2 regions of the Sphaerisporangium sp. NPDC004334 genome follow, and region 2 is predicted to be linked to the other one. Evidence: riboswitches for the same ligand, from Rfam matches in the RefSeq annotation. Region 2 holds a riboswitch; the other holds the start of a gene.
The links. Region 2 has a riboswitch for cyclic di-AMP ahead of ACWEN6_RS28420 (CHAP domain-containing protein). Riboswitches for the same ligand answer to the same signal wherever they lie in the genome.

Region 1 (4,378 bases), on a different contig from region 2:
GCGCGGTACGGGTCGCCGACCTGGTGCGGGAGCTCGGGGTGTCGGACATGACGATCCGCCGCGACCTTGAGGCGCTGGCCGAGCGCGGGCTGGTGGACAAGGTGCACGGCGGCGCCACCGCCACCGGCGCGGGGTCCACCGAGGAACCGGGCTTCGCGGCCAAGTCGGTGCGCCAGCAGGCCGAGAAGGAGGCGATCGCCCGCCGCGCCGCCGAGCTGGTGCGCCCGGGCAGCGCGGTCGCGCTGTCGGCCGGCACGACCACCTGGACCCTGGCCCATCACCTGGCCGACGTCCCCCACCTCACGGTCATCACCAACTCCGCCCAGGTCGCCGACGTCTTCCACCGGGCCGGGCGCGCCGACCAGACCGTCGTGCTCACCGGAGGGGTGCGCACGCCGTCGGACGCGCTGGTGGGGCCGGTCGCCGTGGCGGCCATCCGCGCGCTCAACGTCGACACGCTGATGCTCGGCGTGCACGGCATGAACCCCAGGGCGGGCTTCACCACTCCCAACATCCTTGAGGCCGAGACCGACCGCGAACTGGTCGCGGCGGCGCAGCGGCTGGTCGTGCTGGCCGACCACACCAAGTGGGGCACCGTCGGCATCAGCACGATCGCCAAGCTGGACGAGGCGCACGTCGTGATCAGCGACACCGGCCTGCCGGAGGAGGCCAGATCGGCGCTGTCCGAGCAAGCCGGCACGCTGCTGCTGGCCGACCCTGCGGGGACGGCGCCACCGACCGAGCCGGCGCGCGACGCCGGCGGGTCCGGACGCGCGAACCGCGCTCCGGGAACAGAACGGGCGGCCCGGGCCGCCGACACGACAGGACAGGCGGCTCAGCCGGCCGCCGGACAGGAGGTGGCCCGGTGAAGCGGACCGTCACCCAGCTCGCCGATGGGCGAGAGCTCATCTACTTCGACCACGCCGAGAGCGCCGACCGCGGCGCCGCCGACACCCGCGAGCTGCCCCCGCGCCCCGCGGCCTCGGACCTGCGGTACGACCCGGTGATGGACGAGTGGATCGCCATCGCCGGGCACCGCCAGGGCCGCACGTTCCTGCCTCCCACCGACGAATGCCCTCTGTGCCCCTCCCGGCCGGGCCACGCGACCGAGATCCCCGCCGCCGACTACGACGTCGCGGTGTTCGAGAACCGTTTCCCGTCCTTCAGCTTCAACCTGGGCCACTACGAGGACGTGGGCGGCCTGAGCGAGGTGCGGCCCGGCGTCGGCCGGTGCGAGGTGGTGTGCTTCACCTCCCGGCACGACTCCTCCTTCTCCCGGCTGTCTCCCGAGCAGGTCGATCTGGTGCTGGTGGCGCTCGCCGACCGCACCGACCACCTCTCGCGGCTGGAGGGCGTGGAGCAGGTGTTCCCGTTCGAGAACCGCGGCGCCGAGATCGGCATCACGCTGGCGCACCCGCACGGCCAGATCTACGCCTATCCGTACGTGACGCCTCGCACGCGGCAGATGCTGGCCTCGGCGGCCCGCTACCGCGAGCGCACGGGCGGCGACCTGTTCGCGGACGTGCTGGCCGCCGAGCGCAAGGCCGAGACGCGCGTGGTCGCCTCCAACGAGCACTGGACGGCGTTCGTCCCCGCGGCGGCGCGGTGGCCGTTCGAGGTGCACGTCTACCTCAACCGCAGGGCGGCCGACCTTCGCGAGCTGGACGCCGAGGAGCGCGCGGCCTTCGGCCCGCTCTACACCGACGTGCTGCGGCGGCTGGACGGGCTGTTCGGGGTCACCATGCCCTACGTCGCGGCCTGGCACCAGGCACCCGTGCGCACCGGGCGCGACCTCGCCTACCTGCACCTGCAGCTGTTCAGCATCCGGCGGGCGGCGCAGAAGCTGAAGTACCTGGCGGGGTCTGAGTCGGCGATGGGCGCGTTCGTCAACGACGTACTGCCCGAGGAGGCGGCCCGGATGCTGCGCGAGCAGCCGTGACCGCGCCCGCCCTGGACGGCCCGCCGCGGGCGCGGCGGCGGTGACCACGCGCACGTCACGTCGGGGGACGTCACATCCGGGGTCGCCATAAATACGGATCTACCACTACCATCCATCAGACACCGGCCGTAACGGCCGGTCCGCCTAATCCCAGGTGCCCCGCCTGGGAGCCGGGGACCCATCGGTTCCTCTGGGGTGAATCCACGCGTGTGGTAGGGCGTCTCCGGCCCGAACCCGTCAGCTAACCCGGTCGGCAGATGGAGAGGAGCGGGCTCTGCCCCTGTCTTCCGGCCGCCACGGTTCCGTGGCCGCCTGCGCTCTGATGGTGGCCGCCCTGGTGCTCGGCCCGTCCACGGCCGGCGCCGCCGCCCCCAAACCCACCGAGAAACAGCTCAAGGCACAGCTCGCCGCCCTTGGCAAGCAGGTCGACAAGCTGATCGCCCAGTACAACGCCAAGCGCGTCGCGGTCGCCAAGGCCAAGGACGCGGAGAAGAAGGCCCGCGAGCGGCTGAAGGCCGCGGAGACCGAGCTCACCGCCTCCGAGGGCCAGGTGGGCGACATCGCCCAGCTCAGCTACCAGGCGGGCAGCGGCCTCGGCATGATGCGCGAGCTCATGTCGCCCGGTTTCGGCGGCGCCGCGATGCTGCAACAGCTGCAGGCCGAGCAGTCCGCCGAGATCGGCCGATATGCCACGGCCCGTGACGCCCGCAAGAAGGCGGCCGACGACGCGGCCGCGCTGACCGACGGCCTGCGCGACGACGTCGTCGAGGTGACCGCCCAGCGCAGGGACGCCGAGAAGCTGATCGGCCAGATCAAGGACAAGCTGGACCGGCTCGTGCCCACCGCCCCGGGCAAGCAAGCCAACGGGAGCTGGGCGCCCGAGCTGCCGGCCGGGAGCGAGAACATCACCCCGCGGATGCGGCTGATGCGCGCCGAGGTCAAGGACCACTTCCCGCTGCGGTTCCCCGTCGGCTGCTACCGCCCCGAGAACAGCGGCGAGCACCCGCTGGGCCGGGCGTGCGACTTCATGCTCAGCTCCGGCGGGGCGATGCCCTCGCCCGCCGGCGTCGCGATGGGCGAGCAGATCGCCGCCTGGGCCATCAAGAACGGCGGCAAGCTCGGCGTGAAGTACGTGATCTACCGGCAGCGGATCTACAACCTGGGCTTTCCCGGCTGGCGGTCGATGGCCAACCGCGGCGGGATCACCGCCAACCACTTCGACCACGTGCACATCTCGATGTACTAGCCGTCCGGCCGTCTTGCCGCCGGTGAAAGTTCCATCCGGACGCTCGCCCGGAGGATGTATTACGGTGACCCGCCGCCCGGTGACCGTGCGGCGGGCGTGGCACCGCGACGTGGCTCCGGGGCGCCTGCCGCGCGGCCCGGCGCCGGTGGGGCCGATCAGCCCGGCAGGCGGATGGGGTTGACGATGTCGGCGTAGATGAGCAGGCTGCTCATGGCGATCAGGAAGATCGCGACCGTGTACGTCAGCGGCAGCGCCTTGGCGATGTCCACGTGCCCCGGCATCGGGCGGCGGCGCACCCGGGCGTAACCGCGCTTGATGCCCTCCCACAGGCCGCCGGCGATCTGGCCGCCGTCCAGTGGCATCAGCGGGATCAGGTTGAACATGCCGATCGCGAGGTTGAACCCGGCCAGGAGCTGGATGAAGCCGGCGATCTTGTTCTCCAGCGGGATGGCCGCCGCGGCGATCGCGCCGCCCAGGCGCCCGGCGCCGACGACGCTCTGCGGGCTGTTGAGGTCACGCTCGGCGCCGCCGAAGGCCGCCTGCCAGACCCCGACGAGCTTCTGCGGCAGTTGCAGCAGTGCCGAGCCGGTGCGCCTCACCAGGTCCGCCATGGCGCCGACGACGTACCCGAGCCCCTGCTTCTCCACGACGAGGGTGGGGCTGACTCCGAGAAAGCCGACGTTCTTGTCCAGCTTGTCCGGGTCGTCGAGCGAGGGGCGATCTTGCGCGATGAGCGTGGCGTTCAGCGTCATCGGCTTGCCGTCGCGCTCGATGCCGATGGCGACCGGGCCGGGGCCGTGGGTGCGGATCAGCGTGCTGGCGTCGTCCCAGGAGTTCACCGGCCTGCCGCCGAACGAGACGATCTTGTCCTTGGCCCTGAGCCCGGCGAGCGCCGCGGGCGTGGACCGGTGGGCCGGGGTGCACTGCTGGCCCTTCGCCTGCTCGGCCACGGTGACGACGCACTTGGAGACCTCGGCGACCACGGGCGTGGGCACCGAGATGCCGAAGCCCATCAGCACGATGGCGAACAGCACGAAGGCCAGCACGAAGTTCATCGCGGGACCGCCGATGAAGATGATGACCTTCTGCCACCAGGGCTTGCGGTACAGGACGCGGTCGGCGTCGCCGGGCCTGACCTCCTCCAGCGCCGCCTGCCTGGCGCTCTCGATGAGCGCCTGCCACGGCCCGGTGGA
Region 2 (4,378 bases):
GGCGGTGATCTGGGCCGGGGACGGCACGATCGGCGTGCGCACGACGGCCAGCGTCGATGTCCAACCGGCCGGTAGCTGGTCGAGAAGACCCGCCGCCCATTTCAGATACGAGTCCGAATCGGCCACAGCGAGAACCCGGCTCAAGGAGAAGCCCTTTCGTGCGCGAACATCTGGAGATGCGATCGGAGGGAGACCGACGCGGAGGGAGTCCACCAGTCGTCGGGCACCTCCACGGTCTGGACGGGCACCCCGCGGGCGGCGAGCAGCACGCGCAGCGAGGTGACGGCCGTGGACGGCAGGCTGAGAACGCGCTGGCCGGGGCGCAGGTCGCGCAGGGTCATCTCGACCGGCGCCCCGGCGTCGTACACGGTGACCCCGGGGTGGTCGCGGACCGCGGCCAGGTCGCCGGGGTCCTCCCTGCGGTGCGGGTAGTACGCCAGCGGCCCCTCGAGGGCGAACAGCCAGGACAGGTAGCGGTCGCGGTGGATCAGCCCGTTGCGCACCAGCGAGGTGCCGAGGACCACCGTGTTCTCGCGGGGCCGGGGGTGGGCGACCACCGGCTGGGAGCGCAGCCAGGCGAAGTCGTGGGTGACCAGCTCGGCCCCGAGCCCGCGCACGGCGTCGGCCAGGGCGACGGGGACGGGCAGGGCGGTGAAGACGGTGAGCCGTCCGGCCCTCGCCGCGGCGCGCAGGCGGATCCCCGCGGCGACGCCCAGGGCCAGGCGGGACGGCTTGGCCGCGGCGCGGGCGCGCAGCAGAGGGGTGGCCAGGCCCGCGGTCAGCAGCTCCAGCAGGCGGATGGTGGCCAGGCCGTCGTCGACGATGACCATGCGGGTGGGGAAGGCCGTGAGCGAGGTGAGCTGCATCCTGCCGGAGAAGGCGTCCCCGAGGACCCAGGCGTCGCGGCGGCCGGGACGGGGCATGCCCTGGTCGGCGGCCTGGATGCTCAGCCCGGCCGGCAGCTCCAGCGCGTCCAGCTCGGCGCGGGTGACGCGCAGGCCGGGCAGCCTGCCGCGGGTCACCACGCGGGTATCCGGCCCGATCACCCCCGCGTGCCGCGCCTCGACCGCGCACAGCAACTGGAGCGGAGACTCCACCCAGGCGACGGCCGACCCCTGCTCCCGCACGCGGCTTCGACCGTTCCTCTCCACGCCGGGCATTGACACGTTCACGACGCATGCAACCTAGCCCCGCGACCCTACGTAATAGGGAACAGACGATGAACGGCAGCCGACGGCGGCCCGGCCGTTGTCGGATGAAAGCGGCTCCCAAGCGTCACACGGGCATCGCCGGCCTCACTTGACTCAGAAGGCGTCGGAGGCTCCGAGTATCACTGGGCCCGGACGACCCCGGAGGCGTGTCCGCGCCCGCAGGGCCCGGATCGGCGGCGCCTTACCCGTGTCGCGGCAGGTCAACCGCGCCGACGCGCATTCTCGCCGGGCCGCGTGCCTGGCTTTGCCATGAGGAGGCCGGAGCAGACGAGAGCTTTGTCCCACTTGCATGCAGTTTGTCCGATGTATTACTCTCGGAGGAATCCCGGCACGGGAGGCCGCTTCTCTGGGCGATCCGCCTGTGCCGTCGATATCGCCCGGCGCGGCCGGTCCTCTGCGGAGAGATCCCTCTCCCGCCGTCACGCGCCTCCGTCGAGTCCGCGCCCACGCGGAGCCGGGGACCCACCTTCTTGGGGTGAATCAGGCGCGCCCGCCCACGGACGCGCCCGTAGGACGAACCTTCACGTCCGAACCCGTCAGCTAACCCGGTAGGCGGCAGGAAGAAGGAGTCTCAGCTTGTCCATGTTCGTCACGACCGTACATCGGCTTCTGGATGCCCCGAAGAACCAGTTGAAGGCCGTCGCGTTCGGCGGGCTCGTGCTCGCCCAGGTTGTCACCGGCACCGCCCTGGCGGCGAACGCCGACTCCTCTCCCCAGGCCGACGCCGCCTCTCCCAAGAGCGGCATCGTCGCCGTCGCGCGGCAGGAGGCGGCGAAGGCGGGGCTGCCGTCCCGGCAGGTCTCCGCCGAGCAGTTGCTGGCACTGGCCGAGAAGCAGGTCGGCATCAGCGAGAACGGCAGCGGCGGCGGCACCAAGTTCCACGCCTGGTACATGAGCTCCCCGCGCGCCAGGGAGACCGTGGCGCGCGACAGCGGCACGATCGCCGACTACGCCGACGCCGCCTGGTGCGACATGTTCGTCTCCTGGGTGGGCGCGCAGATGGGCCTGCAGGACACCGTCGGCGCCGACGCCTACACCGTCGCCCACGCCAAGTGGTTCGCCGCGCGGGACCGCTGGGGCACCACGCCCAAGCCCGGCGCGGTCGTGTTCTTCTCCTTCAACGGCGACAAGAGCATCGACGGCATCGAGCACGTCGGCTTCGTCATCAAGGACAACGGCGACGGCACCATCCGCACCGTCGAGGGCAACACCGACGGCGGCAAGGTCGAGATCCGCACCAGGCCGGCCTCCCAGATCGTCGGATACGGCTACCCCGGCTACGCCGCCTGACCTCGACGGCCCGCCGCCCTCGTTCCACGTTCCCGCGGCGTCCCGTCCGCCTCCCCGCGAAGGACGCCTCCCGGCGCCGCACGGCCGGCCCACTCCCCCGGCCGCGCGGCGCCAGCGTTCGTTCCCATCGCTCCGGCGAGCCGGCCGGAGCGCCGCGCAGCCCGCGCGCCGTGACCCAGGAGCCCGGCGAAGCCCGTGCGCCGTGGCGCATGGATGATTTGCGCCCGACTGTGCCGCAAGCGGTGGGAGCGCTCCCAATGCTGCGAAAGGGCTTTATGGGGGCTACTCTACGGTTTTCTCAGCGCTAACCGCCCCAGGAGTAACAGTTAGGTTTCGGCATATTGACGCCAGCATTGCCCGTCGGGGACCCTTCGTGGGAGCGCTCCCAAATATCGCTCGCAGGCTCACCCCCGCGAGATCACGACTGAGGGATCCAGCACATCGTGGGCCCGACTGTCGGGGCCGGCCCTCGATGCACCTCCCAAAGATCGGGCAACCACCTGAGAGGGGTCCGGAATGATGAACAATATGCGCCGCGGGAAAACACTCGCGGTCGCATCGGTGATGACGGTCGCACTCGGCATCACCGCCGCGTGCAGCTCCGGCGGGGACGGCGGGAACACCAGCACCGGTGGCTCGTCCTCGGCCGCGGCCGAGAAGATCACCCTTACGCTGCAGACCTTCGGCGGCGGGACCAACTTCGGCTACAAGGCCGCGGTCGCCAAGTGGAACAGCGATCACCCCAACGTTCAGGTGAAGTACAACAACCTCACCGACAGCTTTGAGAACGTCTACTGGCCGCAGATGCTGCAGTGGCTGCAGTCGGGCACCGGCGCCGGCGACGTGGTCGGCATCGACGAGGGCGGCATGGGTCTGGCCAAGGCCCGTCCCCAGTTCTTCACCGACCTCGGCCAGTACGGCCTGCAGAGCCGCCAGGCCGACTTCCCCGCCTGGAAGTGGGAGAACGGCATCAACACCGAGGGCAAGCTGTTCGCCCTCGGCACCGACGTCGGCGGCATGAGCATCTGCTACCGCTCCGACCTGTTCAAGCAGGCCGGGCTTCCCACCGACCGCGACGAGGTCGGCAAGCTGTGGAGCGGCGGCTGGGAGGACTTCATCAAGGCCGGCCAGCAGTTCCAGTCCAAGGTCAAGGACGCCAAGTTCGTCGACAGCATCAACACCATCTACAACGTGGTGCTGGCGCAGGAGGCCGCCAAGAACGGCAACGTCACCTACTTCGACAAGAACCAGCAGCTCATCGTGGACAAGAACCCGGCCGTCAAGTCCGCGTTCGACCTCGCCACGAAGATCAGCCAGGACGGCCTGACCGCCAAGCTGCAGAACTTCACCGACGGCTGGAACACCGGCTTCGTCAAGTCGCAGTTCGCGACCCTGGGCTGCCCCGGCTGGATGCTCGGCGTGGTCTCGGGCAACGCCGGTGACAAGTTCAAGGGCAAGTGGGACGTCGCGACCGTGCCCGGCGGCGGCGGCAACTGGGGCGGCTCCTGGCTCGCGGTGCCCAAGCAGTCCAAGCACCCGAAGGAGGCCGCCGAGCTGGCCAGCTACCTGACCAGCCCCGACGCCCAGCTCATGGCGTTCAAGGAGGGCGGCAACCTGCCCAGCACCATCCCGGCGCAGGACAACCCCGAGCTCCAGAGCGTGAACAACGAGTACTTCAACAACGCGCCCATCGGCAAGATCTTCGGGCCGTCCATCAAGTCGCTTCAGCCGATCTTCCTCGGTGAGAAGCACGCGCAGGTCAAGCGCGAGGTGGAGCAGGTCCTCAACGGCATGGAGCAGGGCTCGGTGCCCGTGGCCCAGGCCTGGCAGAAGTTCGTCGAGGCGGGCCAGAAGGCGGCGGGCTGATCCTCCCCCGT

Region 1: it holds a riboswitch for cyclic di-AMP, as region 2 does, so the genes downstream of both, ACWEN6_RS29185 (coiled-coil domain-containing protein) here and ACWEN6_RS28420 (CHAP domain-containing protein) in region 2, are expected to answer to the same signal.

What each region holds. Positions count from the first base shown of each region.
Region 1 covers NZ_JBSGDZ010000024.1:119,980-124,357, reverse strand. Annotated here, with positions in the region: gene ACWEN6_RS29195 (DeoR/GlpR family DNA-binding transcription regulator) at 1-869, shown strand, start outside; gene galT (galactose-1-phosphate uridylyltransferase) at 866-1,939, shown strand; cyclic di-AMP (ydaO/yuaA leader) riboswitch at 2,071-2,209, shown strand; gene ACWEN6_RS29185 (coiled-coil domain-containing protein) at 2,244-3,185, shown strand; gene ACWEN6_RS29180 (M50 family metallopeptidase) at 3,341-4,378, opposite strand, start outside.
Region 2 covers NZ_JBSGDZ010000023.1:91,254-95,631, reverse strand. Annotated here, with positions in the region: gene ACWEN6_RS28430 (DUF6716 putative glycosyltransferase) at 1-126, opposite strand, end outside; gene ACWEN6_RS28425 (hypothetical protein) at 141-1,127, opposite strand; cyclic di-AMP (ydaO/yuaA leader) riboswitch at 1,632-1,781, shown strand; gene ACWEN6_RS28420 (CHAP domain-containing protein) at 1,794-2,501, shown strand; gene ACWEN6_RS28415 (ABC transporter substrate-binding protein) at 3,066-4,367, shown strand.